3 regions of the Kitasatospora sp. NPDC101108 genome follow, and region 2 is predicted to be linked to each of the others. Evidence: riboswitches for the same ligand, from Rfam matches in the RefSeq annotation. Region 2 holds a riboswitch; each other region holds the start of a gene.
What was found. A riboswitch is a leader RNA that binds a small molecule or an ion and turns the genes downstream of it on or off. The one in region 2 is predicted to bind S-adenosylmethionine.
Positions count from the first base shown of each region.

Region 1: linked by a shared signal. The riboswitch ahead of ACZ6Z8_RS06240 (aminotransferase class V-fold PLP-dependent enzyme) and the one ahead of thrC (threonine synthase) in region 2 are both predicted to bind S-adenosylmethionine.
Region 3: linked by a shared signal. The riboswitch ahead of ACZ6Z8_RS02420 (IclR family transcriptional regulator) and the one ahead of thrC (threonine synthase) in region 2 are both predicted to bind S-adenosylmethionine.

Region 1 is NZ_JBVJLM010000002.1:321,386-331,140, forward strand. Features, by position in the region: gene ACZ6Z8_RS06220 (NYN domain-containing protein) at 1-1,428, opposite strand, end outside; gene ACZ6Z8_RS06225 (hypothetical protein) at 1,560-1,823, opposite strand; gene ACZ6Z8_RS06230 (rhomboid family intramembrane serine protease) at 2,076-2,807, shown strand; gene ACZ6Z8_RS06235 (Lrp/AsnC ligand binding domain-containing protein) at 2,850-3,131, shown strand; gene ACZ6Z8_RS06240 (aminotransferase class V-fold PLP-dependent enzyme) at 3,139-4,512, opposite strand; SAM riboswitch class IV at 4,565-4,682, opposite strand; gene trpD (anthranilate phosphoribosyltransferase) at 4,817-5,893, opposite strand; gene ACZ6Z8_RS06250 (response regulator) at 6,011-6,436, opposite strand; gene ctaE (aa3-type cytochrome oxidase subunit III) at 6,833-7,453, shown strand; gene qcrC (cytochrome bc1 complex diheme cytochrome c subunit) at 7,641-8,450, shown strand; gene qcrA (cytochrome bc1 complex Rieske iron-sulfur subunit) at 8,459-9,511, shown strand; gene qcrB (cytochrome bc1 complex cytochrome b subunit) at 9,508-9,755, shown strand, end outside.
Region 2 is NZ_JBVJLM010000003.1:653,137-662,891, forward strand. Features, by position in the region: gene ACZ6Z8_RS11250 (HelD family protein) at 1-98, shown strand, start outside; gene ACZ6Z8_RS11255 (copper homeostasis protein CutC) at 141-827, opposite strand; gene ACZ6Z8_RS11260 (hypothetical protein) at 884-1,822, opposite strand; gene ACZ6Z8_RS11265 (PadR family transcriptional regulator) at 1,819-2,172, opposite strand; gene ACZ6Z8_RS11270 (HD domain-containing protein) at 2,236-2,862, shown strand; gene ACZ6Z8_RS11275 (hypothetical protein) at 2,893-3,249, opposite strand; gene groL (chaperonin GroEL) at 3,363-4,985, opposite strand; gene ACZ6Z8_RS11285 (cold-shock protein) at 5,329-5,532, opposite strand; gene ACZ6Z8_RS11290 (ubiquitin-like small modifier protein 1) at 6,083-6,361, opposite strand; gene thrC (threonine synthase) at 6,388-7,668, opposite strand; SAM riboswitch class I at 7,686-7,821, opposite strand; gene ACZ6Z8_RS11300 (glucosyl-3-phosphoglycerate synthase) at 7,965-8,993, shown strand; gene ACZ6Z8_RS11305 (alpha,alpha-trehalose-phosphate synthase (UDP-forming)) at 9,032-9,755, shown strand, end outside.
Region 3 is NZ_JBVJLM010000001.1:535,806-545,560, forward strand. Features, by position in the region: gene ACZ6Z8_RS02390 (flavodoxin family protein) at 1-3, opposite strand, end outside; gene ACZ6Z8_RS02395 (hypothetical protein) at 244-870, shown strand; gene ACZ6Z8_RS02400 (sialidase family protein) at 1,149-2,756, shown strand; gene ACZ6Z8_RS02405 (DUF3995 domain-containing protein) at 2,860-3,381, opposite strand; gene ACZ6Z8_RS02410 (RNA polymerase sigma factor) at 3,616-4,122, shown strand; gene ACZ6Z8_RS02415 (SRPBCC family protein) at 4,119-4,616, shown strand; gene ACZ6Z8_RS02420 (IclR family transcriptional regulator) at 4,639-5,352, opposite strand; SAM riboswitch class I at 5,562-5,704, opposite strand; gene ACZ6Z8_RS02425 (class I SAM-dependent methyltransferase) at 5,927-6,712, opposite strand; gene ACZ6Z8_RS02430 (hydroxymethylcytosylglucuronate/cytosylglucuronate synthase) at 7,005-8,234, shown strand; gene ACZ6Z8_RS02435 (M1 family metallopeptidase) at 8,450-9,755, shown strand, end outside.

The DNA of each region.
Region 1 (9,755 bases), on a different contig from region 2:
GGCGAGCCGGTTCAGCAGCAGCACCGAGGCCACCGGGCGCGCACCCGCCTTCCGCACGCCCTCCGCGACCTCCCGGTCGGTGGACACCACCACCACCGGACGGCCCTGCGGCTCGGCCCGGACCAGACGCCGGATCAGCTCGTCCGCCGTCTCCCCGGTCCGGCTGAACCGTACCCGAACCCCGCGCGGCGGCGCCATGATGACCGGCACGTCCAGGTCCTGCCCGTCGAACACGCAGGTGACCTCCGCCTGGGTGCGCTGGGCGAGCATCGCCAGCCCGCCCAGCAGCCGGATCCGCTGCTGCTCCAGCGGCAACGTCGGGTACCCGGTCTTGGTCACGTTGTAGCCGTCCACCACCAGGTGCACCTGCGGGATCGCCAGCAGCTGGTCCAGCAGCGCCGGATCGTCCTCGGCCAGACCGCGCCGGGCCACCTCGTGCGGCGAGGCCGCCCCCGGGACCACCGCCTCCACCAGGTCCGCCGGGCGGATCTGGGAGACCGGCAGCGCCAGCTCGCGCTGAAGACCCTGCGCCGACTGCAGCACGGTGTCCAGCAGCAGCCGCAACCGCATGTCCTCGACGCTGCGCCCCTCGCGGGCCGACCGGCGGCCCTGCTCGGCCGCGGTCTCCAGCTCGGACACCCGGTGCCGCAGTCGTCGGGCCTCGCCCTCGGCCGCACTGCGCTCGCCCGCGGCCTGCGCCTTCGCGGCCTCCAGCTCCCCGGTCACCCGCCGGGTCTCGGCCTGCGCCCGGCGGGTGTCGCTCTCCAGCGACCGCACCTTCTTGCGCAGCGACTCGACCTCCCGCCGGACGCCCTCGAACTCCGCGCGCTGGCGGTCCAGGTCCGCCCGCGCCGCGGCCCGCACCTCGGCCAGCTCGGCCTGCAGCTTCTCCACCAGCCGGGTGGCCTCCGCCGCCGCGTCCTCGGCACCGGCCCGCTCGGCCTCCTCGCCGGCCTCGGTGACCAGTCGGCTCCAACCCGCCGAGCGCACCAGGTAGGCGGCGGCCGCGACGTCCATCGGATCGGCGGCGCCGGGGACGGTACCCGACTCCAGCGCCTTGACCAGGTCCGGCTGGCCCAGCCGCAGCCGCTCCGCTATCCGTACCCGGAAGGCCGGCTCGGACTCCAGCGCCGCCGCCAGCGCGGTGGCCGCGTACTTGGCCCGCCGGGCCGGGGTGAACTTGACGTACTGACGCAGGCTCTGCGGCAGCTCCGCGGGTGGCAGCCCGCTCAGCGCGTCGGAGGCCAGCCCGACCACGCGCCGGCGCACCCCCTCCGGCAGCGGCCGGTCCAGCTTCTCGACCACGCGCTCCGCGGCGGGCTCCGGCGCGGCGGGCTCCGACGGGACCGCCCCGGCGGCCGGCTCCGGTGCCTGCGCAGCGGGCTGGAGCCCCTGCGCTTCGCCGGGCTCCCTCGCTGCGTCCACCACGTCCTCGGCTCCGATCCTGGTCCAGCGGGTGCGGCCCGCGGCCGCCCCTGTCGTCACGCTCCGTGCGTCTTGTCTGTATTGTCCCGTGCGGTGGACGGCCGCGTCGCGCACCGCCCACCGCACCGGCGGGGTCAGCCCTGCTCGGCGGGGGCCTCCGCGCCCTCGGCACCCGGGCGGGCCACCAGCTCGACCTGGTCCACCGCGTTGCACCAGCGGCAGCGCACCGACTCGATCGTCTCGCTGTGCACCTCGGTCTCCTCGACCTTGGAGTCCCCGGCCAGGTCGAAGTGCAGGAACTCGGTCACCCGCGCGGTGCGGGTCACGTCGAAGCGGGTGAGGTTGCCGCACAGCGTGCAGCGCCAGCGCGTCTCGGCGGTCAGTGCGGGGACGGTCATCGGGGATCCTCTCGGCTGGTCCCTGGGTGGGCTAGGCGCTCCCCCCGGAGCCCCGGCGTCGGCGGCGGGAGACGGGATTGCCCGCCCCAAGCCTATTGCCTGGGGCAACCACCCCGACCACCGGTTGCCGGAACACGGCGGCTGGTCCACTTGCCGTAAACCGCCGTGTCACCTGCCGCGCGCGGAGGGATGCTTGGCCGCATGGCGCTCGCGGCCCCCCGGTACACGGAAGCGCGGGGAGACCGCCCGGCGGTGCCCGCAGCGGCGGTCACGTACGCCCTGATCGCGGTCAACACCCTGGTCTTCCTGCTCGGCCCGGCCGCCGGCCTCAACCCGCTGTACGGCACCGGCCAGGCCCGGATCTGCGCCGAGCAGCGGTACGAGCAGCGCTGGGGCGCCGTCCCCGCCGAGCTGCTGACCGGCCACCCGCTCACCGCCGAGCAGCTGGCCGCGGGCCCGGACCCGGTCCCTGGCTGCCCCGCCTCCCCCACCCCGGGCAAGCACCCGGCGGTCTCCGCCCTCACCGGGCTGTTCCTGCACGCCGGCTGGCTCCACCTGCTGGGCAACCTGCTCTTCCTCCACGTCTTCGGCCCCACCGTCGAACGGCGGGTCGGCCGGGCCAGGTATCTCCTCTTCTACCTGGCCGCCGGCAGCCTCGCCTCGTACGGCTTCGCGCTCGCCGAGGCGCACTCTCCCGACTCCACCCGGGTCCTGATCGGCGCCTCGGGCGCGATCTCCGCCGTGCTCGGGGCGTACCTGCGCTTCCACCCGAGGGCCCGGGTGACCACCCTGGTGCCGCTGCTCCTCTTCCTCCCGCTGCGCTTCCCGGCCTGGCTGGTGCTCGGCCTCTGGTTCGCCCTGCAGTGGTGGTCGGTGCACTCGGCCGGTCCCGGGGTGGCCTACCTGGTGCACGTGGTCGGCTTCTCGGCCGGCTTCCTCTACGCCTGCACCGTCGTCGGCCACCCCCCGAGACGCCCCGGCTGAGGCCCGATACGCTGGCCGCACCTCACGAAGGAGCCCTGAACAGTGATCACCGCCATCGTCCTGATCAAGACCAGCGTCGACCGCATCCCGGAGATCGCCGAGGCCATCGCCGCCATCGAGGGCGTCAGCGAGGTCTACTCGGTGACCGGCGGCTACGACCTGGTGGCGATGGTCCGGGTGCGCCGCCACGACGACCTGGCCGAGGTCATCCCGGGCCGGCTGAACAAGGTCCCGGGCGTGGCCCACACCGAGACCCAGATCGCCTTCCGCACCTACTCCCAGCACGACCTGGAAGCGGCCTTCGCCCTCGGCCTGGACGAGTAGTCCCGCCCTAGCGGCGGCTGTCGGCGACGCAACGGCCGCCCTCGTTGCGGTAGTTCCACGCCGCGCCGTCGGTGACCAGCTCGCGGACGGCGGTCAGGAAGCGCTCGACGTGCTCGTCCGGCGTGCCGGCCCCGAAGCTCACCCGGATCGCGTTGAGGCTGCGCTCCCCCGGGAGCGAGGGCTCCGGGGCCCCGCACTCGGACGGCGCCACGTCCTCGTCCCCCAGCAGTGTCCGCACCAGCGGGTGGGCGCAGAACAGCCCGTCGCGCACCCCGATGCCGTACTCGGCGGACAGCGCGGCCGAGAAGTGCGAGCTGTTCCAGCCCCGGACGACGAAGGACAGCACGCCCACCCGGGCGCTGCTCCGACTGTCGCCGGCCTCGCCGAACAGGTTCAGCACCTTGACCTCGGGGATCTCCGCCAGCCCCGCCGTCAGCCGCTCGACCAGCTGCCGCTCCCGGGCCTCCAGCGCGTCGAAGCCGGCCTCGGTCAGCGCCCGGCAGGCCGAGGCGATCGCGTAGGCGCCGATGACGTTCGGCGAGCCGGCCTCGTGCCGGGCCGGGCCGGTGTGCCACTGCACCGCCACCGAGCCGTCCGACTCGCGGGCCACCGTCCGGGTCGCCCCGCCGCCGGCCAGGTACGGTTCGGCCGCGTCCAGCCAGTCCGCCCGCCCGGCCAGCACCCCGGCGCCGAACGGCGCGTACAGCTTGTGGCCGGAGAAGGCGATCCAGTCGACGCCCAGCTCGCGCACCGAGACGCGGTGGTGCGGGGCCAGCTGGGCGGCGTCCAGCACCACCCGGGCGCCGTACCGGTGCGCGGTCCCGGTCAGCTCGGCGACCGGCCACAGCTCGCCGGTCACGTTGGAGGCGCCCGTCACGCAGAGCAGCTTCGGCCCCTCGGGCGCCGCGGCGAGCGCCGCCTCCAGCGCGGCCACCGCCTCGGCCCGCGAGCGCGGCGCCCGCAGGTAGCGGACCTCCAGCCCGGCGTGCGCCCAGGGCAGCAGCGAGGCGTGGTGCTCGGTCTCGAAGGCGAACACCCGGGTGCCGGCCGGCACGGCCGAGGCCAGCAGGTTGAGCGAGTCGGTGGTGGCGCGGGTGAAGACCACCTGGTCGCCCTCGCGCAGGTCGAGGAAGTCGGCGACGGTCCGGCGGCTCTGCTCGAACAGGTCGGTGGACAGCTGCGACAGGTACCCGGCGCCGCGGTGCACGCTGCCGTAGTACGGCGCGTAGGCGGCGACGTCGTCCCAGACCCGCTGGAGCGCCGGCGCGCTGGCCGCGTAGTCGAGCGCCGCGTAGCCGACCTTCTCACCGCTGGCGAGCGGCACCTGGACGTCGTGGCCGAGGACGGCGAGCGGGGCGGAGGTCTCGGTGGCGAGGGACATGAGGATGCACTCCTTCGGGGGGTAAGGGACCCCGGGAGTGCTCGTCGTCCGGCGTCCGCGCTTGTCGCGCGGACGGCTTGCCCGGCGACCCGGTCCTCACCCAGGGCACCCCGCCACGGACGGAGGGTTGCCGGACAGCCAGCTGGGGCTTGGCGCTGTCACTCATGACCTGGCGAAGACTCTAGGTCGGGTGCGTCGGACGGTCAAACAGGCATCCACCATCCGGACGGCGTTCCCGCCCCCGCGGCGGGCGGCAGCCCGAGGGCCCGTGCCGACGGAACGGCACGGGCCCTCAACTACCGTCTCAGATCCGGCTGGTGGCCTCCGACCAGCGCCGCAGCAGCTCCTGCGCCGCGCCCGAGTCGATCGCCTCGGCCGCCCGGACCATCCCCGCCGCGAGCTGCTCCGTCAGCGGCGCGTCGCCGAGGTCCATCGCGACCAGCGCCGCCGCCGTGTTCAGCAGGACGGCGTCCCGCACCGGCCCGCGCTCCCCGGCCAGCAGCCGGCGCGCGACCTCGGCGTTGTACGCGGCGTCGGCCCCGCGCAGCGCCTCGATGCCGACCAGCTCGATGCCGACGTCCCGCGGGTCGAAGCCGGTCTCGGTGACCGCCCCGTCGCGCACCACCCACACCCGCGAGGTGGTGGTGACGGTCAGCTCGTCCAGCCCGTCGTCACCGCGGAACACCAGCGCCGTCGCCCCGCGCCGGGCCAGCACGCCCGCGATCAGCCCGGCGAGCCGGGTGTCGAAGCAGCCGATGGCGTGCGAGGTGACCTTCGCCGGGTTGGTCAGCGGACCGAGGATGTTGAAGGCGGTCGGCACCCCGAGGTCGCGCCGCGCGGTGGCCGCGTGCCGCATCGAGGGGTGGAACTTGGCGGCGAAGCAGAAGGTGAGCCCGACCTCCTCGGCCACCTCGGCCACCCGCCGGGCCGACAGGTCGAGCGCCACCCCGAGCTTCTCCAGCACGTCCGAGGAGCCGCTGGAGGAGGAGGCGGCCCGGTTGCCGTGCTTGACCACCTTGGCGCCGGCGGCCGCCGCGACGATCGCCGACATGGTGGAGATGTTGACGGTCTTCGCCCGGTCGCCGCCGGTGCCGACGATGTCGACCGCCGGGCCGGGGATGTCCAGCGGCTCGGCGTGCGCGTACATCGCGTCGACCAGACCGGCGATCTCGTCGACCGTCTCGCCCTTGGCCCGCAGCGCCACCATGAACCCGGCCACCTGGACGGGGGACGCCTCGCCGCTCATGATCCGGTCCATCGCCCACGCGGTGGACGAGCGGTCGAGGTCCTCCCCCTTCAACAGTGCCGCCAGGAGGTCCGGCCAGGTGCGGACCACCTGCGCGGGGTCGGTACCACCGTTCGCAGGGTTCACGTTCACCATGGCTGACTCCAGCTGTTGTGGGTTCCCCGCACCGGGGGACGTCCGTACGGATGGAGCCAGCCTATCGAGCGGTGGGGCGCCCGGCCCCGGTCATCTCCGGTACTGGGACGACACCGCTCAGCGTGCGACCGGGGCCCGCTTCGCCAGCCGCGCCCGCAGCAGGGTGGCCACCGCCCCGGCCAGTGCCACCGGGTCGACCGGGTGGGAGATCGCGGCGTCGGCCCGGCTCCAGGCGGCGAGCCAGGAGTCCTGCGGCCGGCCGATCAGCACCAGCACCGGCGGGCAGCCGTAGATCTCGTCCTTGAGCTGGCGCCCGAGGCCGAGCCCGCCGGCCGGGACCGCCTCGCCGTCCAGCACGCAGAGGTCGATCCCGCCCTTCTCCAGTGCCTTGATCACCGCGGGGGTGGTCGCGCACTCCAGGTAGGACAGCTCCGGAAGATCCTCGGCGGGCCGACGGCCGAGTGCCGTCAGCACCTGCTCGCGGGTGTTGCGGTCGTCGCTGTAGACGAGGACGGTGAGCGTCTCGTCGGTCGTGTACGCCATGGACCCTGCTCCCTCAAGTGTGATCCGGACCACGTTCACCTGACCCGGATGCTACTCCCGTTTCCCCCGTCGCCGGTCCCCCTCGCGCACGTTCCTCCCCGAGCCGCCCCGCCCGCGGCTCACCCACCCGGAGGACGGCCCGTCACCCGGGCCCCGCCGGTCCACCCGGACGGCGGACACGGCATCCTCTCCCCTACACCCCGGCGGTGCGCCGTCCGTGCAACGACGCACCGGGCAAGGGGGTCGCGCACCCGTCCGAGGAACCGTCAGAAAAGGGACACGCCGCTGCTCAGCCCCCGTACGGACACCCCGTCGCCCCCCAAGCGGGCATACCGCACGCACCGGACACTCCGAGGGACACCCCCCGACGTGAAGACGGAATAAGGGACCGACATAATGTCCGTCGTGGCGACAGCAACAGCAACAGAAACCGGGCACGCGCACGGATCGGTCAATCGACCGAACATGGTCAGCGTCGGAACGATCGTCTGGCTCAGTTCCGAGCTGATGTTCTTCGCGGCGCTCTTCGCGATGTACTTCACGCTCCGCTCCGTCAAGGGAGCCGAGTTCTGGGCCGAGAAGGCGCACGCCCTCAACGTGACGTTCTCCTCGATCAACACCACGATCCTGGTGCTCTCCTCGCTCACCTGCCAGCTCGGCGTGTTCGCCGCCGAGCGCGGTGACGTGAAGAAGCTCCGCGCGTGGTTCGCCCTCACGTTCTTCATGGGCGCGATCTTCATCGGCGGCCAGGTCTACGAGTACACCGAGCTGGTCAAGAACGACGGCCTCTCGCTGTCCTCGGACCCGTACGGCACGGTGTTCTACCTGACCACCGGCTTCCACGGTCTGCACGTGACGGGCGGTCTGATCGCCTTCCTGCTGGTCCTGGGGCGGACGTACGCAGCCAAGCGCTTCACGCACGAGCAGGCCACCGCCGCGATCGTCGTGTCCTACTACTGGCACTTCGTCGACGTCGTGTGGATCGGCCTGTTCGCGACCATCTACCTGATCAAGTAACCAGCTGATCAGGTCGCTGGCCACCGGCTGCGGCCCCCGCCCTCACCGGCGACGGGCCGCTTCTGCCGGTGCCGACGCTCCCACCGACCGACCGCGCGCGCAGCCTTGGACAGGCAGCCTCGTGCCGGCCAGACCGGCCGCCGGGTGCACCCACCAGTCGACCAGATCCTGACACCGGGGTTATTCCGTGAAAAAGCTCTCCGCACGACGGCGCCACCCATTGGCGGCGCTGGTCGTCCTACTTCTCGCCCTGGCGGCAACCGGGGGGCTGTACGCCGCGTTCGCGCCCGCCGACAAGGCGCAGGCCGACGTCGCCGCGCAGTCGCTCGCGATCGATGAGGGCAAGAGGCTCTTCGCCGTCGGCTGCTCCTCCTGCCACGGCATCAACGGCCAGGGCGGCAGCGAGGGTCCGAGCCTGGTCGGCGTCGGCACCGCCGCCGTCGACTTCCAGGTCGGCACCGGCCGCATGCCGGCCCAGCAGCCCGGCGCCCAGGTGCCGCGCAAGCCGAAGATCTACACCCAGGGCGAGATCGACCAGCTCGCCGCGTACATCGGTTCGCTCGGCCCCGGCCCGATCGCGCCGAAGCCGGAGCAGTACAACTCGACCGACCCCCAGGACATCTCCAAGGGTGGCGAGCTGTTCCGCACCAACTGCGCCCAGTGCCACAACTTCGCGGGCCAGGGCGGTGCCCTGACCAAGGGCAAGTACGCCCCGTCGCTGGAGGGCGTGGACGCCAAGCACATCTACGAGGCCATGCAGACCGGCCCGCAGAACATGCCGTCGTTCCCGGACAGCACCATGCCCGAGGAGCAGAAGAAGCAGATCGTGGCCTTCGTCCGCCACACCACCAACGATGAGCCCAACCCCGGCGGTCTCACCCTGGGCAGCCTCGGTCCGGTGACCGAGGGTCTGTTCGGCTGGATCTTCGGCCTCGGCACGCTCATCGCGGTCGCGATCTGGGTCGCCGCCCACACCACCAAGGCCAAGAAGTCATGAGCCACGACATGTCAGAAGAGAAGCTCCCGGAGCCGCACGGCTCCGCCGGCGAGGTGGCCGACCACGGCAACCCGTTCGCCGACCCGGGCCTGCCGGCCCACGAGCCCCGCCGCACCGACATCGACGAGCGGGCCGCCAAGCGGGCCGAGCGCCAGGTCTCGCTGATGTTCGTGGTCTCGATGCTCGCCACCATCGGCTTCATCGCCTCGTACGTGGCCATCGACCCGGACAAGATCGTCTACATCTTCCCGCTGGGTCACGTCAGCGCGCTGAACTTCGCGCTCGGCCTGACCCTGGGCGTCGCGCTGTTCATGATCGGCGCGGGCGCGGTCCACTGGGCCCGCACCCTGATGTCGGACGTCGAGATGCCGTCCGAGCGTCACCCGATCGAGGCCTCCGACGAGGTCCGCAACGACGTCATCGAGCAGTTCAGGACCGGTGCCGCCGAGTCCGGCTTCGGTCGCCGCAAGATGATCCGCAACACCCTCATCGGGTCGATGGCGCTGGTCCCGCTCTCCGGCGTGGTCCTGCTCCGCGACCTGGGCCCGCTGCCGGAGAAGAAGCTCCAGGAGACGGGCTGGCGCGAGGCCACCCCGGCCAAGCCGCTGGCGCTCGTCAACATGAGCACCATGCAGCCGATGAAGCCCGAGGACCTCGTGGTCGGCTCGCTGACCTTCGCCATGCCGGAGGGTCTCACCACCCACGACGAGGACTTCCAGCAGCGCATCGCCAAGGACGCCCTGATGCTGGTGCGCATCGCGCCGGAGGACATCAAGGACGACAAGTCCCGCGACCTGGGCTTCGAGGGCATCCTCGCCTACTCGAAGATCTGCACCCACGTCGGCTGCCCGATCAGCCTGTACGAGCAGCAGACCCACCACGCGCTCTGCCCCTGCCACCAGTCGACCTTCGACCTGGCGGACGGCGCGCGCGTCATCTTCGGCCCGGCCGGCCACCCGCTGCCGCAGCTGAAGATCACCACTGACGACAAGGGCAACCTGGTCGCCACCGGCGACTTCGAGAAGCCTGTCGGCCCGAGCTTCTGGGAGCGTGCTCGATGAGTAGCGCGAGCAGCACCACGACCGGTGCCGCCAAGCCCTCCAGCACGCGTGCCAACCCCGCCAACAAGTGGGAGGCCGCGGCTGACTGGACGGACGGCCGGCTGGGGATCTACTCCCTCGCCAAGGCCAACCTGCGCAAGATCTTCCCGGACCACTGGTCCTTCATGCTGGGCGAGATCTGCCTCTACACCTTCGTCATCATCATCCTGACCGGTGTCTACCTGACGCTGTTCTTCAAGCCGTC
Region 2 (9,755 bases):
AGCGGACCGGCCTGCGCCGGCTGTACGTCGCGCTCACCCGCGCCGTCTCCGGCCTGACGGTGCTGCACGGCGAGCCGCTGCCCGAGCAGCTCCGGTAGCGCGGAAAGGGGCCGGCAGGAACCGGCCCCTCTTCCGTGGCTTCAGGCGTCGATCAGCGCCCGCCACTCGGCGACCCTGGCCGCGTCGACCGGCGTGTGCCAGCCGTCGACCCGCACCGCGCCGCCGACGTGGAAGGCGTCGAAGCCGTCCGCCCGCAGTTCCTTGAGGTGCTCGGCCCGCAGACCGCCGCCGATCAGGATGCGCTGGGTGTAGCCGGGCTCGCCCGTACGGGCCAGTTCGGCGGCCAGCACCTCGCGCCCGGCGTCCACCCCGGCGGCCGCACCGGAGGTGAGGAAGGTGTCCAGTCCGGGCAGCGCGCCGACGGCGGCGCGCAGGGCGGCGCGGTCGGCGCCGTGGTCGATCGCCCGGTGGAAGGTCCAGCGGCAACCGGCGATCGCCTCGGCCACGGTCGTGGTCGCGGCCAGGTCGACGGCGCCCTCGGCGTCGAGGAAGCCGAGGACGAACTCCTCGGCCCCCTCGGCCCGCAGCGCGGCGGCCCGGGCGCACAGCTCGTCCAGGTCGCCGGGGGCGAAGCCGTCCCGGATCCGGAGCATGACGCGCAGCGGGATGCCGACGGCGGCCCGGATCCGGGCGAAGTCCTCGACGGACGGGGTGAGCCCGTCGGCGGCCATGTCGGTGACCAGTTCGAGCCGGTCGGCGCCGCCCGACTCGGCAGCCTGGGCGTCCTGGGGCGTCAGCGCGATGACTTCCAAAATTGGTCTAGACATATGAGACAGCCTGCCACATGCGACCGCCCCCGGCGAGACCGCACCCCGCTCCGGCCTCAGGCCGGCTGCCGCCCACCCGGCCCGGCCGGACCCCGGCGGCGACCGACCAGCACCAGCGCCACCGCCGCCACGACCGTGAGCCCGGCCATCGGCAGCAGCTTCCAGGCCCCGCCCTCCTGCTGCCAGAGCGCGTGCAGGTTGACGCTGAACGTCCACGGCAGCGCCGCGAGCCCCGGAACCGCCACCAGGTACCAGCCGCGCACCACCGCCAAGGCCATCAGCAGCGGGACGACGATCATCAGCGCCCGCCACTGCGGGTCCAGGTGGTACCAGCTCGTGTAGACGTTGTCCGCGAACGCCACCACCGGGGTCAGCGCCGCCGCAGCCAGCAGCAGGCCGCGCTCCCGCCAGCTCGGCACCGGCAGCGCCTCCTTGGGCGCGGCCAGCAGCACCAGGGCCCAGAGCACGAACGGCCCGTCCCACTGGAAGGATTCCAGGAACACCCACAGCGGCTGGGTGACCTCCGGACGGGTCGCCACCCAAACGAGTTCCACCACCGCGGCCAGCGCCGACACCCCGGCCAGCACCTTCGCCACCGTCCACCGTCCGAGCAGCGCCGCGACGGCGGAGAGCATCGCCGCACCCAGCAGCGCCCAGTGGGGCAGGAAGAGCAGCAGCCCCCACCCCCCGTGCGGCACGCCGGACGCCAGGTAGCTCAGCAGCGCCCCGCCCGCCGCCAGACCTCCGGCGGCCCCGGCCACCAGCGGAGCGGCCAGCGCCGTCAGCCGCCCGCCGGCGGAGGTGGAGGTCAGCCCGGTCCGCATCCGCAGGCCGTACGCGCCCAGGTCGAGCAGCTCCCGGAACTTGGCCATCGGCCCGGCCCCGGCGGTCGTGTCAGCGAAGACCAAGGCCAGCTCGTCCCCACGTTCGCGGCGGTAGCGCCCCGGGTACAGCGCCAGCGCCGTCCGTACGGCGAAAACGGTCGCATCACTCATGCGAAGGCCCCCCTGACCCTCGGGTTGGCAACGGCGACGGACAGCCGCCGCTCGGCCTCCGCGGCCACGGCCCGCAGCCGCTCGGCCTCGGTGGCCAGGGCGCCCCGACCGGCGTCGGTCAGCGCGTAGGTGCGCCGGGCGCGGCCGTCCACCACCTCCTCGGCGGCGACCTCGATCAGGCCCTGGCCCAGCAGCCGGTCGAGCGCCCCGTAGAGCGTGCCGGTGCGCATCTTGACCCGGCCGTCGGAGATCGCGGCGATCTCCTGGATGAGCGCGTAGCCGTGTCTCGGGGCATCGGCCAGCGCGGTGAGCAGAAGCAGCGTGGGCTCCTGCATGGAGCGTTCTGTCATGTGACTACATATATCGCCGACCGGCACATCCCGTCCACCGGAACGACCCGACAGAATGTGCCCATGCCGACCGAGGACCTGCTCACCGCCTGGACCGCCCTGCTCAACCGCTGCGGCGCCACCGACGACCCCGAACCGTACGGACAGGAGCTGCTGCGCCGCTGGTCCGAGCCCCAGCGGCGCTACCACACCGCCGAGCACCTGCGAGCGGTACTCCGGCACATCGACGACCTCGCCGACCAGGCCGTGGACCCGGACGCCGTCCGGCTCGCCGCCTGGTTCCACGACGCCGTCTACCGCCCCGACCGCACCGAGAACGAGGAGCGCAGCGCCGCCCTGGCCGTCCGCGCGCTGACCGCCGCCGGACTGCCCGCCGAACGCGTCGCCGAGGTCGAGCGGCTCGTACTGCTCACCGTCACCCACGACCCGGCCCCCGGCGACCGCGACGGCGAGGTGCTCTGCGACGCGGACCTCGCCGTCCTCGGCGGCACCCCCGAGGCGTACGCGGCCTACGCGGCCGCCGTCCGCGAGGAGTACGCCTTCGTCCCGGAGCCGGACTTCCGTGCGGGCCGGGGCGCCGTCCTGCGCCGGCTCCTGGCCCTGCCCGCGCTCTACCGCACCCCCGCCGCCCGCGAGCGCTTCACTGCGGCCGCCCGCACCAACCTGACGGCCGAACTCGGAACCCTCTAGGTCCGGCAGGACCCGCCGGACAGGCCCTGGCTAGCGGAGCTCCCCCACCGGCGCCACCACCACGCCCTGCTTGCCGCACACCCAGTGCGGCTCCGGCCCCAACTCGGGCTCCACGCCCAGCGCGTGCGGGTCCCCGTCGGCCGCGCAGGCGGTGCACAGCGGCCAGCGGCCGTACGCCTCCAGCAGCGCGTCCTGGACGTCCTGGGCGACCAGCCCGAGCACGTACTCGGTGCCGTCCGGCCACTGCTCCAGCCACCAGCGGCGGTGGGTGACGGCCTGCTCGACCAGCGAGACGACGGCGGCGTCCGCCACGTCCCGCGCGGTGAGGTCGGCCAGGATCAGTGCCCGCGCGTTGTGCAGGGCGGTCTCGATGTCGTCGGAAGCCATCCGCCCATCCTCTCGTGAAACCCCCGCGGCCCGGAAACGCCGCGTGGGCGGCCCCCCGAAGGGAGCCGCCCACGCGGACGAGGAGTCAACCGACCCGATCGGAACGATCAGGATCAGAAGTCCATGTCACCGCCCGGCATGCCGCCGCCGGCGGCCGCGGCGGCCTTCTCCGGCTTGTCGGCGATGACGGCCTCGGTGGTGAGGAACAGCGCCGCGATGGAGGCGGCGTTCTGCAGCGCGGAGCGGGTGACCTTGGCCGGGTCGATGATGCCCTCGGCGACCAGGTCGACGTACTCGTTGGTGGCGGCGTTCAGGCCGTGACCGGCGGGGAGGTTGCGAACCTTCTCCACCACGACGCCACCCTCCAGGCCGGCGTTGGTCGCGATCTGCTTGATCGGGGCCTCCAGCGCGACCTTGACGATGTTGGCACCGGTGGCCTCGTCGCCGTCCAGCTCCAGCTTGTCGAAGGCGACACCGGCCTGCAGCAGGGCGACGCCACCACCGGCGACGATGCCCTCCTCGACGGCGGCCTTGGCGTTGCGGACGGCGTCCTCGATGCGGTGCTTGCGCTCCTTGAGCTCCACCTCGGTGGCCGCGCCGGCCTTGATGACGGCCACGCCGCCGGCCAGCTTGGCGAGGCGCTCCTGGAGCTTCTCGCGGTCGTAGTCCGAGTCGCTGTTCTCGATCTCGGCGCGGATCTGGTTCACGCGGCCCGCGACCTGCTCGCTGTCGCCGCCACCGTCGACGATGGTGGTCTCGTCCTTGGTGATGACCACCTTGCGGGCGGTGCCCAGCAGGTCGATGCCGGCGTTCTCCAGCTTGAGGCCGACCTCCTCGGAGATGACCGTGCCACCGGTGAGGATGGCGATGTCGCCGAGCATGGCCTTGCGGCGGTCGCCGAAGCCCGGGGCCTTGACGGCGACGGACTTGAAGGTGCCGCGGATCTTGTTGACGACCAGGGTCGACAGGGCCTCGCCCTCGACGTCCTCGGCGATGATGACGAGCGGCTTGCCGCTCTGCATGACCTTCTCCAGCAGCGGGAGCAGGTCCTTGACCGAGCCGATCTTGGAGTTGGCGATGAGGATGTACGGGTCCTCGAAGGTCGCCTCCATGCGCTCCAGGTCGGTGGCGAAGTAGGCGGAGATGTAGCCCTTGTCGAAGCGCATGCCCTCGGTGAGCTCAAGCTCCAGGCCGAAGGTGTTGCTCTCCTCGACGGTGATGACGCCTTCCTTGCCGACCTTGTCCATGGCCTCGGCGATCAGCTCGCCGATCTGGGTGTCGGCGGCGGAGATGGAGGCGGTGGAGGCGATCTGCTCCTTGGTCTCCACGTCCTTGGCCTGGGCCAGCAGCTGGTCGGAGACGGCGGCGACGGCCTTCTCGATGCCGCGCTTCAGGGCCATCGGGTTGGCGCCGGCGGCGACGTTGCGCAGACCCTCGCGAACCAGGGCCTGGGCGAGCACGGTGGCGGTGGTGGTGCCGTCACCCGCGACGTCGTCCGTCTTCTTGGCGACCTCCTTGACGAGCTCCGCGCCGATCTTCTCGTACGGGTCCTCGAGCTCGATCTCCTTGGCGATGGAGACACCGTCGTTGGTGATCGTGGGGGCGCCCCACTTCTTCTCCAGCACGACGTTGCGACCCTTGGGGCCGAGCGTGACCTTCACTGCGTCGGCGAGCTGGTTCATGCCACGCTCAAGGCCGCGGCGAGCTTCCTCATCAAAGGCGATGATCTTGGCCATCAGAAGTGGTCCTCCGGGACACGGTCGACTGCTCGGACCAAGGGGTGCCCGCGACGGACGGCCCTGGTGCGCGGAGGTCCATTCCCTGCCGCTCCCGGGGGCCTCACCGACCCGGTCCGCTGTCACTCTCACACTGTGAGTGCTAACGCCAATGATTAGCACTCCGGGTGGTCGAGTGCAAGCCCAATCGCCAACCCGCGAGCCGTCCTCCGGACCCGCACCGACTCCGGCGCGAACTCCCGCGGGAACGCGAACGGGCCCGTACGACGCGTGTCGTACGGGCCCGTCGAGAAGCGAGTGGTCACCAGCCGAGGGCCGCGCCGAGCTCCTGATTCGGAAGGGGTCAGACCGCCGCGCGGACCATGTCCGCCTGCGGGCCCTTCTGTCCCTGGGAGATCTCGAACTCGACCCGCTGGCCCTCCTCGAGGGTGCGGTAGCCGTCCATCTGGATCGCGCTGTAGTGGACGAAGACGTCCGCACCACCGTCGACCGCGATGAAGCCGTAGCCCTTCTCCGCGTTGAACCACTTGACGGTGCCCTGAGCCATTCCGAACTCCCCTAGTGCTGTGCTGGCCCTTCACGGTCCCGCAGGTCGCGGGCCCGGGTCTGGTTTGGAGGCCGGCCCGGGGAACCCCCCCTGGGCGCAGCCGTGCACGCCGCAATCCTCCGCACGGGAACACCGGACGGCTTCCGTGAGCGGGTGATTACGTCGACCGCCGCTGAATGTATCCGGATCGACGCCCTCTGCAACAGGGTCAACCGCCGGGAATTCCGCAGCCCCGTCAAGAGACAACACCGAACAAATCGGGAGGAACTCGGCATTCCGCGCCGGACATAGCGGACGAATTACCCAAATGCCTGCAGGAATTCTGACATCTGCCTGACATGTTTGACGGGCCGGTCCCAGCGTCCGGACGCCCTCGGGCGAAGTGCCCCGCGAACCGGGAAGGGACGCCCTGTTCCCAGTCGAGCCACACTCTACTCCGACTGGACCCGGAATATTCCCGCCGAAATGCAAGCGGCCGCCCGCGCGTACGGAGAGGGGAATTCCGTACGCGCGGGCGGCCGCGGAGCGGGCCGGAAGGGGCGGGAACGGCTCAGCAGCCGCCGGCCACCGCCGGAATGATCGAGACGCTCGCGCCGTCCTTGATCTCGGTCGCCAGGCCCTCGGCGAACCGCACGTCGTCGTCGTTCACGTACACGTTCACGAAGCGGCGCAGCTTGCCGGTGTCGTCCAGGATGCGGGCGGAGATTCCCGCGTGGTTCTGCTCCAGGTCGGCGATGACCTCGGCCAGGGTGGCACCCTCGGCGGTCACCTCGGCGGCGCCGCCGGTGTAGGTGCGCAGGATGGTGGGGATGCGGACGTTGGCGCTCATGGCTCTCCTAGCGGGGGTGGGGTGGTTCAGGCGGACGCGAGGCCGGCGGCGCGGAAGGAGTCCAGCGTCGGGCGGATGACGGTGGTCATCCCGGCCTCGGAGACGGCGTCCAGCGTCTTCAGGCCGTCGCCGGTGTTGATCGCGACGGTCTCCTTGGCCGGGTCCAGCCGGCCGGTCTCGACCAGCTTCTTCAGCACGCCGACGGTCACCCCGCCCGCGGTCTCGGCGAAGATGCCCTCGGTCCGGGCCAGCAGCCGGATCGCCGCCACGACCTCCGCGTCCGTGACGTCCTCGACCGCCCCGCCGGTCCGCCGGGCGATGTCCAGCACGTACGGGCCGTCCGCCGGGTTGCCGATCGCCAGCGACTTGGCGATGGTGTCCGGCTTCACCGGCTTGATCACGTCCCGGCCGGCCTTGAACGCGGCCGACACCGGCGAGCAGCCCTCCGCCTGGGCGCCGAAGATCCGGTACGGCCGGTCCTCCACCAGGCCCAGCCTGATCAGCTCCTGCAGCCCCTTGTCGATCTTCGTCAGCTGCGAGCCCGAGGCGATCGGGATGACGATCTGCTCCGGCAGCCGCCAGCCCAGCTGCTCGCAGATCTCGTACGCCAGCGTCTTGGAGCCCTCGCCGTAGTACGGCCGCAGGTTGACGTTGACGAAGCCCCAGCCCTCGCCGGCCGGGTCCCCGATCAGCTCCGAGCAGAAGCGGTTCACGTCGTCGTAGTTGCCCTCGATGCCGACCAGCTCGCCGCCGTACACCCCCGCCATCACGACCTTGCCCTGCTCCAGGTCGTGCGGGATGAAAACGCACGAGCGGAACCCGGCCCGGGCCGCCGCCGCACCCACCGCACCGGCCAGGTTGCCGGTCGAGGAGCAGGACAGCGTGGTGTACCCGAACGCCCGGGCCGCCTCGATCGCGCAGGCCACCACCCGGTCCTTGAACGAGTGGGTCGGGTTGCCGGAGTCGTCCTTCACGTGCAGCTGCGCGGTGAACCCGAGCTCCCGCCCCAGGTTGTCCGCCTTCACCAGCGGGGTCCAGCCGGGGTTCAGATTGGGCTTCGACGCCACGTCGGCCGGAACCGGCAGCAGCGGCGCGTAGCGCCAGATGGACGCGGGGCCGGACTCGATCCGCTTGCGCAGCTCCTCGGCGCCCTCGCTGCCGAACTCGTACGCGATCTCCAGCGGCCCGAAGCACTCCAGGCAGGCGAAGCTGGGGCCGAGCGGGAAGCGGGTGCCGCACTCCCGACAGGACAGCGCGGCGGCGGGGCCGAGGTCGACGGAAACAGGTGCGGCGGTGTCGATAGCCATGATGGCGGAGGCCTCTCTCCTCATCTTCCCCGTGGCACGGTCGCGCCACGGGCCGGAATTGGCACCTGTCCCGCCGGGGCCTGTCGACGACAGCCGAGCGAGAAGGTTGCCGGGACGTCAACGGGCCGTTCCCTCAGTCCCTCTGGATGAGCATGTGAAGTTATGGTTCAGCGGCGACCCCGGCGTGCAGAGGTCCGACCGCTGTACGAAGACTGTATCCGAAGGCATCCGCCCCGAAAGGGTCCGTCCGCCAAGCGAGATGGCCCGTTCCACCCAGTCCGCCGAGGAGAGTCACCGTGCCCGCCGAACCGTCCCCCGCACTCCTCCCGCAGGCGGCGTCCTGGCTCCGCCGCCGCTCGTGGAGCGCGGCCGACCGGCCGGTGCACACCCTGCTGGAGGCCAAGCGGCGCACCGGCCGCACCGTCAGCGTCGTCCTCCCCGCGCTCGACGAGGAGGCCACCGTCGGCGACATCGTCCGCACCGTCCGCCGCGAGCTGATCGAGCGGATCCCGCTCGTCGACGAACTCGTCGTGGTCGACTCCGGTTCCACCGACGACACCGCCGCCGTCGCCGCCGCGGCCGGCGCCCGGGTGGAGCACCGCGACGCGATCCTCCCCCGGCTGCCCGCCGCCCCCGGCAAGGGCGAGGTGCTCTGGCGCTCCCTCCTGGTCACCCACGGCGACATCGTCTGCTTCATCGACGCCGACCTGCGCGAGTTCGACCCGGCCTTCGTCTCCGGCATCATCGGCCCGCTGCTGACCGACGAGGGGCTCCAGCTGGTCAAGGCCATGTACGACCGCCCCCTGGAAGTGACGATGAGCGGCTCCGCCACCGGGGAATCCGCCGCGATCGTCCCCACCGGCGGCGGCCGGGTCACCGAACTCGTCGCCCGCCCCCTGCTCAACCTCCACTGGCCGGAACTCGCCGGTTTCGTCCAGCCCCTCGGCGGCGAGTACGCCGCCCGCCGCTCACTGCTCGAACGCCTGCCCTTCCCCACCGGCTACGGCGTCGAACTCGGCCTGCTGGTCGACGCACTGGAACTGGCCGGACTGGACGCCCTGGCCCAGGTCGACGTCGGCGTCCGGCACCACCGCCACCAGGACGGCCAGGCCCTCGGCCGGATGGCCGCCACCATCTACCGCACCGCCCTGGAACGCCTCGACCGCACCCACCGCCTCAAGGCCTCCGCCGACCTCGTCCACCCCCACCTCACCCAGTTCACCCGCGACCCGGAGACCCGCTCCTTCACCGCCCACACCCACCCCGTGACGGCCCTGGAGCGCCCCCCGATGCACACCGTCCCCGAATACGCCACCCGGCACTGAAACGTTTGCCACCCCGGACCCCCGGCAACATCCCAACCATGGGCGATCTCACGACCGAACGTTCGAGTGCGACCGGCACCGCCCCCGTCCTGGTGGCCTCCAACCGGGGACCGGTGTCCTTCAGCACCGCCGACGACGGCACGCTGACCCTGCGCCGAGGCGGCGGAGGGCTGGTCTCAGGCCTCTCCGCGATCGACGACCCCGACGCCGTCTGGGTCTGCGCGGCTCTCAGTGAAGCCGACCGCCGAGCCGCGGGAGAGGCCCCCGACGGCCGCCTCGACCTCGCCGGGCACGACGTCGGGGGCCAGGCCGTACGCATGCTGGACATCGACCCGCAGACCTTCGCCCACGCCTACAACGGCGTCGCCAACTCCACCCTGTGGTTCGTCCACCACCTGCTCTACGCGACCCCCACCGCGCCCTCCTTCGGCGCCGACTTCCGCACCGAATGGGCCGCCTACGAGGCGTACAACACCGCCTTCGCGGACGCCCTGGCCGCCGAAGCCGCCCCGAACGCCGCGGTCCTGGTCCAGGACTACCACCTCTCCCTGGCCCCGTCCCTGCTCCGCGCAGCCCGCCCCGACCTGCGGATCGGCCACTTCTCCCACACCCCGTGGGCCCCGCCCGAGTACTACCGGCTGCTCCCCGACGACGTCGCCCGGGCCGTCCTCACCGGCATCCTCGGCGCCGACCGGGCCGGCTTCCTCACCGAACGCTGGGCCCGCGCCTTCGCCGCCTGCTGCGAGGACCTCCTCGGGGCGA
Region 3 (9,755 bases), on a different contig from region 2:
CACCAATGTGTTTCCTTGCGGACGAGTGGGCGGTCGGGCGGCGATACACGCCCGGCTTCCGATATCGGCACGGCCTTGGGTCGGTCCGGCCGAAGATCCCGTCTACTGTCTCGCCTCGTTGGGCGGAACGACCGAACGCCGCGCCAACGACGGCGAAGTCTGCCACAGCTCACCCTGACCGAGTACCCGCTGCCGGAACTCCCGACGCTCGCCGACCTGGTCGGCGGGTACGCCTCCGAGGGCGTGCGCGTCGACGTGGCACCGGACGTCCGGGGCCCGGTCCCGCGCCCGCGGGTCGGCGTCACCGTCGGCGGCGAGCCCGCCACCGCGGCGGTGCTGCTCGGGCCGACGGGCTTCGCGGTGGACGGCGTCACCGTCCCGTTCGCCGGCGCGCTCCCCGAGGTGCCGCCATGCCTGTACGGGGGCTACCGGTTGCGGCTGCCGTCCCGGCCGGGCGGCGCGGAGCTCCGGATCACGGAGGGCGGCGTCACGATCGACGGACTGGCCGTCCACAAGGCCGAGTTGAGCGGTCGGCGCCTCAGCTGGCAGGACGGGCCGGAGCCGGTACCGGCCGCCGACCTCGCCCTGCTGCTCGACCCGATCACCCTGCACCCGATGCTCCACGGCACCGGGCGGACGGCGGACGACGAACCGTTCCCGCTGGTCGGCATGGTGCCGGTCGACGCCGGGCAAGCTCAACTCCTCGCCGCTCGACCGCAGTTCGGCATCCCGGCCGGCCCGTGGGCGCACCTGACGGCGCTGGCCGCCGAGGCGAGCCGGGACGGCGGGCTGTTCTGGTGGCACGGCTGGGAGCAGTCGGCCACCGCCCTGCGGACCGTCGAACGTGCACTGCGGGAGGGCGGACGGTAACCCTCCCTGGCCGACGGTTTCCTCGTACCGGGGGCCTTGTCGTACAGAGGCATTGTCCTACGGGGGCCTTGTCGTACGGGAGGGTTGTCGCGCCGGAGGCCCGTCGGCCACGCGGGTGGTGTCGGAACGGTAAGAAGCGTGTCCCGACCGTTGGTGCGACTCCCGTGCCTGGATAGACTCGCGCGGCCGACCGAACATCAACTCCCGTTCGGTACCGGAATAGCGCAGCACCACCCAGGACACCAGGCAGTTTGCCGCCGACGACCATGGGGGCCTCCATGCAGTTCCGCACCAGAACGTCGCTCGCCACCGTGACCGCAGCACTCGTCCTCGCCGCCACCGCGGGCGGCGCACCGGCCGGTGCGAGCACCACCGATGGCAGCACGGACGGCGCGAGTGCGGCCCGCCCACCGCTCGCCCTGATCTCGCCCGGCGATCCGTACGCCACCTGCGACCTCTCCGCGGACGGCCCGGGCACCAACCACCCGTCCGCCGAGGACGAACCGTACGCCGCCTCCAACCCGCTCGACCCGGCCAACACGATCACCATCTACCAGCAGGACCGTTGGTCCAACGGCGGTGCCCGGGGCCTGAGTTCGAGCTACACCACGGACGGCGTGCACTTCACCCAGACCGCTCTGCCGTTCACCCACTGCGCCCCGGGCGGGCTGGCCTACCAGCGGGCCTCCGACGGCTGGGTGAGCTTCGGCCCGGACGGCACCGCCTACGCCAGCGCCTTGGTCTTCGACGCCACCACGCCGCGCAACTCGGTGGCGGCCGCCACCTCGACCGACGGCGGTCGCAGCTGGCAGCACGTCACCGAGCTGATCGGCGACAACGACCCGGCGATCACCGACGACAAGAACGCCGTCACCGCCGACCCGGTGCACCCGGGCGTCGCCTACCAGGTCTGGGACCGGATCGACCAGGTCAGCAGCCCTGTGCCCTACTTCGACGGGCCGGGCTACATCTCCATCACCCGTGACCACGGCCGTACCTGGAGCCCGGCGAAGCCGTTCGTCGTCACCAGCACGACGCCCAACACCCAGACCATCGGCAACCAGATCGTGGTCGACCCGCGGACCGACACGCTGTACGACTTCTTCGACTCGATCACCTTCACCGACGGGACGGCCACCACCGTCAGCGACGTGCACTTCGGCATGGTCACCTCGACGGATCAGGGACGGACCTGGAGCCAGCCGGTCCGGGTCGCCGCCGACACCTCCGTGCCCGAGGTCGACCCGAACGCGCCCGCCGACGCCACCAAGTCCCTCCGGGCCGGCGCCGGACTGCCGAGCGTGGCCATCGACCCGCAGACCGGCGAGCTCTATCTCGCCTACGAGGGCTCGGAGTTCACCGGTGGCCAGTACGACGCGATCCAGCTGGTGCACTCCACGGACGGCGGCCGGACCTGGAGCGGCCCGACCCGGATCAACCAGGCCCCGGGCGCCCCGGCGTTCACCCCGTCCATCACCGTGACCGCCAACGGCACCGTCGCCGTCAGCTACTACGACCTGCGCTACCTCACCCCGGGCAACACCACCACGCTGCCCACGGCCGCCTGGCTGCTCAGCTTCCCGCGCGGCGGCGAGGACAGCCCGGTCGAGCGGCAGATCTCGCCGGTGTTCGACTGGCTCCAGGCGCCCTTCGCCGGGGGCCACTTCCTCGGCGACTACCAGTCGCTGATCAACGACGGCCGCCAGATCCGCCCGGTGATGGTGACCGCCAACGACGCCCAGCCGCTGAACTCCACCGACGTGTACAGCGGCCGCTTCCAGCCCGGCACCCTGCGCAGCCCGGCCGGCGGCGCGCCGAGCGCACAGGCCGCGCGCGCCGCGGCGCCCGTCGCCGGCCCGCGCGCCGTCCAGCACCTGCGGCGCTGACACGGTCGGTCCGGGCGGACGGACGGCGTCCCGCGGCTCCTGCCTTCTTGGGCGGAGCCGCGGGGCGCCGTTCGGGTTGGGGTCGGGTCCGGGTCCGGGAGGCTCAGGCCCGCGCCATGCCCGAAGCCGAACTGCCCGTCGGCGCCGTGCCCGTCGGCGCCGTGCCCGCAGGCGTCGTCCCCGCGGCTGCGACCTGCCAGGCCGCCCGGCCGAGCACCAGACACAGCGGGGTGTAGAGCAGCAGGTTGAGCCAGTAGAAGGTGTCGCCCGGGTCCGCCCAGGCGCCGGTCACCCAGACCAGTCCGACCGCGCCGCGGGCGAGCAGTCCGCAGGCCACCGCCCGGCTCCCCCAGCGCGGCAGCAGGGCGGGCAGCCGGCGACCCAGGGCCGGCAGCCGGCCACCCCGGACCAGCACCAGCGTCGCGCCCGAGAAGAGCATCCCCGCGAGCGGCACCAGCCCCTGCGGGGTGAACGGCACCTGGGTGTTGAGCACCAGCTGCGAGAGCCGGGTGGTGCCGTCCACCGGCCAGGTCCGGCCGGTGGCCCAGTAGAGGTGGACCAGGCCGTCCACCGCCAGGACCGCGCCGACCGCGGTGGCCCTGTTGCTGATCTTCGTCGACTTCATGCCGTCACCTCACGGGGTCTCAGGACGCTCGAACACCCGAAGGAGCGCCCCGCCGGGCGATCCGTTCCTGTGACGAGGAACACTGCCTCCGGGCGAAATCCGCAGGGAACGTTTCGCCGCTTCGGGTCCTCCCTCTACGGACCCCGGACCCCGGACCCCGGACCCCGGACCCGGTCGCCGGTCGACGACCCACGACCCACGACCGTCAGCAGTGGAAAGAGCGGAGACAGCACCATGCAGGAGCCACCGCCCGGCCTCGCCGAGCTGGTGAGAACCGCCCAGGGCGGCGACCAACTCGCGGTCGGCCGACTGCTGGACCTGATCACCCCGTACGTCCGGCGGCTCTGCGGCCCGATCGCGCTGGACGACGGCGCCGACGCGACCCAGGAGGCGCTGATCGTGGTCTTCCGCAAACTGCGCCAACTCCAGGACCCCGAAGCCCTGTACGGCTGGGTCCGGGCCATCGCGGTCCGGGAGGCGGTCCGGTGCGCCAACCGGGCGGCACGCTCGCGGCCGGCCGAACTCGGCGAGGTCCCCGCGCCCGGTGATCCCCAGCTCGCCGCGGACATCCGCGACGTGCTTGCCCGGCTCTCCCCCGAGCACCGCGCCGTACTGCTGATGCGCGACCTGGAGGGGCTGGACGAACGACAGACCGCGGCGCTGCTCGCGGTCGCGCCCGGGACGGTCAAGTCCCGGCTCTCCCGGGCCCGACTCAGCTTCCGAAAGGCGTGGCAGCAGTGACCGACACCCCGATGCCGCAGTGGCCCGTCGCCGACTTCGACCCGGTCCGGCGGCTGCACGTGATCGCCGCGACCGCGCCCGGCGCGGCTCGGATCGGCGAGACCGTCCTCGACGCGCCGTTCGAGCGGGTCTGGGCGCTCGCCCAGGACCTGGAGCGGACCATGCCGCTCTGGATCCCCGACGTCCGCACGGTGCGACTCGTCCGCCCCGCACCATCCGGTTCGCTGCCGACGACTTCGCTCCAGGCCCGGATCCATGGCCACACCCGGCTCCGGGCGACGTTCGGGATCGACCTCGCACCCGGCTGGTGCCTGATGCAGAGCCGCCTGGTGCTCGGCGGGATGGCGGCCCGCCCGGAGACCGACCGCACCACCCGCTTCGCCTTCCTCGGCGGCCTGCGGTTCCCCGGCGCGCGCCTCCTCGCCCCCGCGCTGCGCCCCTTCACCGGGGACCCACTGGCGCGGTTCGCCGCCCTGCTGGACGAGGAGGAGTAGGAGACGCCGGGGGGAGGGCTGGTCAGGTTCGGTGCAGGGCCTCGGTGAGCCGGGCCGCCGCCTCGACCACGGCCTGGGACAGCCGGGCGCCGGGGTGGCGGGTGAGCCGTTCGATCGGACCGGAGACGGACACCGCCGCCACCACCCGGTTGGACGGGCCGCGCACGGGTGCGGACACCGAGGCCACCCCGGGCTCACGTTCGCCGATGGACTGGGCCCAGCCGCGACGCCGCACACCGCTGAGCGCGGTGGCGGTGAACCGGGCGCCCTGGAGGCCGCGGTGAAGACGCTCGGGCTCCTCCCAGGCGAGGAGGACCTGGGCCGCCGACCCGACCTTCATCGGCAGGGCGAGGCCCACCGGCACGGTGTCGCGCAGCCCGAAGAGGCGCTCCGCCGCCGCCACGCAGATCCGCACGTCGCCCTGCCGGCGGTAGAGCTGGGCGGTCTCGCCGGTGAGGTCGCGCAGCTGGGTGAGGACCGAGCCGGCCGCTGCCAGCAGGTGGTCCTCACCGGCGGCCGCCGAGAGCTCGGCGAGTCTCGGGCCGAGGACGAACCGGCCCTGCACGTCCCTGCCGAGCAGGCGGTGGTGTTCCAGTGCGACGGCGATCCGGTGGGCGGTCGGCCGCGCCAGGCCGGTGGCGTCGACCAGTCCGGCCAGGGTGGCCGGACCGGCCTCCAGGGTGCCGAGGATCGAGGTGATCTTGTCGAGCACTCCGACGCCGCTCGTGATCTCCATGTTCTCCATGGACGGGTACTCCAGTCTCGAATCCCGTGGGCCGCGGGTGGGTCCGGCTCACGGACGCTCCGGTGGGAAGGGGAGCGGGGTGGTCAGCGAGGACGGGCCTGCGAATGCGGCCGATTGCCTGCGCCGGGCACGAGACGGGTACGCGGAAGGGCCGGGGCGGGAAGCGCCCGGGCGAAGGACAGCACAGAGAGCACCGTGTCTCCTCATCTTTCCCGCGCCACGTTGGCGACAGGCCGGAGTTGGCACTGATCCCGGACGGCACGGCGCGTACTTCGGACGCCGGGTCGAACGGGGAGTTGCCGGGGCTTCGTAGGGCCGGTCCCTCCACCCCTCTGGATGATTCGCGACGAACCATACAAGACTTCCCGGGCGCCCCGCCAAACTTTTCCCCCAACCCGCACACGCCGGACTCCACGCGGAGGTCAGGGCCGAGGAGTGCTCTCCATCCCACTGCCCGTGGCCAAGGACACCGTCCCGTCGGAGCCGCTGTCCGTCTCCGGATCCTCCAGCGCCCCGCCGGACTCTCCCCTCAACCGCGCCCGGCACCCGGCGCGATGAGAGGCGGTCACTCCCGGACGCGGCGGACGACCAGCATGTCCTGGGTGTGGCCGATGGCGTAGCCGCCGTCGGGACGGGCGAAGTGCTGCTGGACGTAGGCGGCGACGGCGGCCCTGGTCGGGCGGGCGTCGAGGGTGGCGAGATCGGCGACGTTGACCATGAATTCGGCGACGTCGACGGCATCGGCGAGGTGGGGCGTGCGGTAGTGGAGGGTGAGGGTCTCCAGGGCGTAGTCGTGGGAAGGATGCTCGGCGCGCAGGCGGTCCAGGAGGGGGCGCAGGTCGTAGCGGACGCCGGTGAAGTGGGCGGCCATCCGCATGCAGGGGCTGTCGGGGTTCTGCAGGACGATCAGCAGGGCACCGCCAGGTGCCGTCCAGCCGAGGGCACGGGTGGCGGTGGGGAACCAGTCCGGTTCCGGGACGTAGTAGAGCACGTGGGAGAGGTGGACCAGGTCGCCCGGCTCGGGCGGGGCCGCGCGCTCCAGCGGTTCGGGAAGGACCAGGGCGTCCGGGCAGGCGGCGGCGAGCCTCTCGCGCATGGCGGCGCTCGGCTCGACGGCGATCGTGCGGTCGAAGTACCGGGCGAGGTGGGCGGTGGTGCGGCCGTCCCCGGCGCCGAGGTCCAGCAGGACCCGGCGGTGCGGGAGGGACGTGGCGATCTCGCTCAGCCGGGCGTGGGTGCGGGGCTTCTCGTCGGTGCCCGCGAGGAAGAGGTCGAAGGCCCGGCGGTAGTCGGTGCCCGCGGTCTCCAGTACGCGGACCGGATCGGTGTCGGCGGTCGTCGGCTGCTCCATCGGGCGGCTCTCTCCTGTGGTCTGCGGTCGGCGCTCGGCCCGGGTCGGCGCCCATTGCAGCCCGGGACGGCGCCCGCGGAGCGCAGGGACGTTCCTGCCCGCGTGTTGCTGGCACGGCGGGGCGACCTGCCCGATCACTGGACCGCCCTTCGTCAATACGCCGACAGGCAGCTTCACCTGGTGGGGTGGTTAGCTTTCACTTTTCGATAGGTAGTCGAACCAAGCCGGGACCTCTCGCCTGGTACGAATACGGACGACAGGAGATCCGGTACGGGCGGGGGAGTTGACACGGATGCGGGCGAAGGCGGAGACCAGGACGGTTGCCGTGGCCGGGGTGGAGTTCGGCTGGGGCAGCTCGGGGAAGTTGAGCGCGGTGCTGTCCGCCCTCCGGGGTACCGGCGGCGACCGGCTGAGATTCATCGGGCTGGCCTCCGGACTGGGGAGATCGGTGCTCGCCGAGCAGCCGGTGGAGCGCTGGTTCGACCTCCCGGACACCCGGTCGGAGGCGGAGCTGAGACGGATCGTCCAGGCGCAGCGGGTGGAGGCGGCGCTGGTGGTGCTGGACGGCGGGCTGGCGAAGGCGCTGCAGGCCTGCGGGGTGCCGGTGGTGTTCGTCGACAGCCTGCCGTTCCTGTGGACGGACGGGGACCGCCCCGACCTCCCGCTGGACGCCGAGGTGTACTGCGCCCAGCGGTGCGTGGAGCTTCCGCGCGAGGGCGCCCGGGTGCTGGCCGACGTACACCATCTGCGCTGGGTGGACGCCGTGATCGCGGACGGCGGAGTCTCCCGGAGCACCGCGCCGACGCGGCACCCCCGTCGAGCCCTGCTCAACCTCGGCGGGCTGCGCGCGCCCCGACTCACCGACTGGGCCGGCTATCCGCGGCTCGTCCTGCCCCCGGCCCTGGAGGCGCTCACCGCGAGCGGGATCACCGAGGTGCACATCGCGGGAAACCTGCCCGCCTGGCTGGCGGCACAGTTGGTGGACTCCTGCGCGCATCCGGCCACCACCACGGTCGGCGCCCTCCCCCACGAGGACTTCCTGCGCCGCCTCGCCGAGTGCGACGTACTGCTCACCTCCCCCGGCCTGACCACCCTCCTGGAGGCGGGGCAGCTCGGGACCCCCACGCTCTGCCTGCCGCCGCAGAACCTCAGCCAGATCTTCAACGGCCGTTTCCACAGCCGGGCACTCGGCACCGACGTGCGCCTCCGCTGGCCGACGGAGGTCTTCGACGAGGACGAGGTGCTGGCGCTGCGCACCCACGGCGTGGGCAAGGCCCTCGACCTGATCTACGGCGGCATCGCCCGAGCCGCCGACCTCGGCCGCCACCGAACCGCGAAGGCCGTACGGCAGGGGCTGATCGACAAGCTCAAACGCCTGGCCGACGGGTCCGGGGCCGGCGCGTCCGACCCCGGCACGTCCGACCCCGGCAACTCCGTCCCCGACTGGACGGCGATGACGAGGTCGGTCGGCACCGCCGGCGCCGCGCAGGTCGCCGACGCTCTGCGCGGTCTCATGCTCTGAGCACAGGAGCCGCTTTCCGACGAAAGGTCGGCACCACGGTCCGGCGGATCACTCCGACGGAGGAGCCGGTGCGTGTCCCCAGGGGGGTCGAGGCCGTTCTCACGATCGGTGTCGGCGACTCGGTCGCCGCCCGCCGAACCGTCCACCGCCGCCTCGCCCGGCACCACCCCTGCTTTCCCCACCGTTCCTCCCTTCCAACGACAGGAGACCACGGCGTGCGACGCCTCCACCCCCTGTTCGCCGTCCTCGCCGTGCTGCTGACGGCGGCCACCGCCCCGCCCGGCCACGCCGCTACCACCGCCATTGCTGCCCCCGCTGCCACCGCCACCGACCCGACGCGCACCCCCGGTACCCCCGCCTACACCGTCGATCTGAGCAGCGACGCCACCGGCGCCCACTGGCGCGGCCACGAGCGGATCACCTTCAGCAACGCCTCGCCCGCCCCCCTCGACGAGGTCTACCTGCGCCTCTGGGACAACTTCCGCGGCGGCTGCGCGCGCCCGTCCGTCCGGGTGACCGGTCTGAACACCACCCAGGCCGCCCAGGCCGGCCGAGCCGCCCAAACCATCCCGGCCACCCAGGACGCCCAAGCCACCCAGGACGGCTACGAGGTCGACTGCACCGCCCTGCGCGTCCCCCTCCCCCGCCCGCTGCCCCAGGGCGCCTCCGGCACCGTCGACTTCGACCTCACCGTCGACGTCCCGGACGGCATCGACCGCTTCGGCCGCGACGGCGCCTTCAGCTTCATCGGCAACGCCCTGCCCGTCCTCGCCGTCCGCGACCAGGCGGGCTGGCACCTCGACCCGTACTCCGAACTCGGCGAGTCCTTCTACGGCCTCAGCTCCGACTTCGCCGTCACCCTCGACCACCCCAGCGGCCTGCTGGTCCCCGCCACCGGCACCGCCGTCGACACCCCCGGCGAGCCCGGCCGTACGGTCACCCGGATCAGCGCCCGCAAGGTCCGCGAATTCGCCTGGGCCGCCGGTCCGTTCAGCCGCATCGAGGGACGGTCCCCGGGCGGCGTCCGGATCGCCGTCTACTCGGTCGCCGACATCGCCGCCAAGGACGCCCAGGACATGCTGGACCTCTCCCTGCGGACCATCGACGCCCACTCCGCCCGCTACGGCGCCTACCCGTACGGGGACCTGGCCCTGGTGCTCGACAACCGGTTCGACTTCGCCGGTATGGAGTACCCGGGCTTCGTCCTCGACTGGATCCGGCCCTCCGCCGTGATCCACGAGCTGGCGCACCAGTGGTGGTACGGCATCGTCGGCGACGACCAGTACCGCGCGCCCTGGCTTGACGAGTCCTTCGCCGAGTACGCCATGGCCGTCGCCATGGGCGACACCGGCGAGGGCTGCGCCGCCAGGACGCCCTGGCGGTCCGCGGACGAACGCCTCACCAACCCGATGAGCTACTGGGACAACCACCCGGACCGCTACGTGCCGGTCATCTACGACCACGGCTCCTGCGCCCTGCACGAACTGCGTCGCCTGATCGGCGCGGACACCATGGCCACCC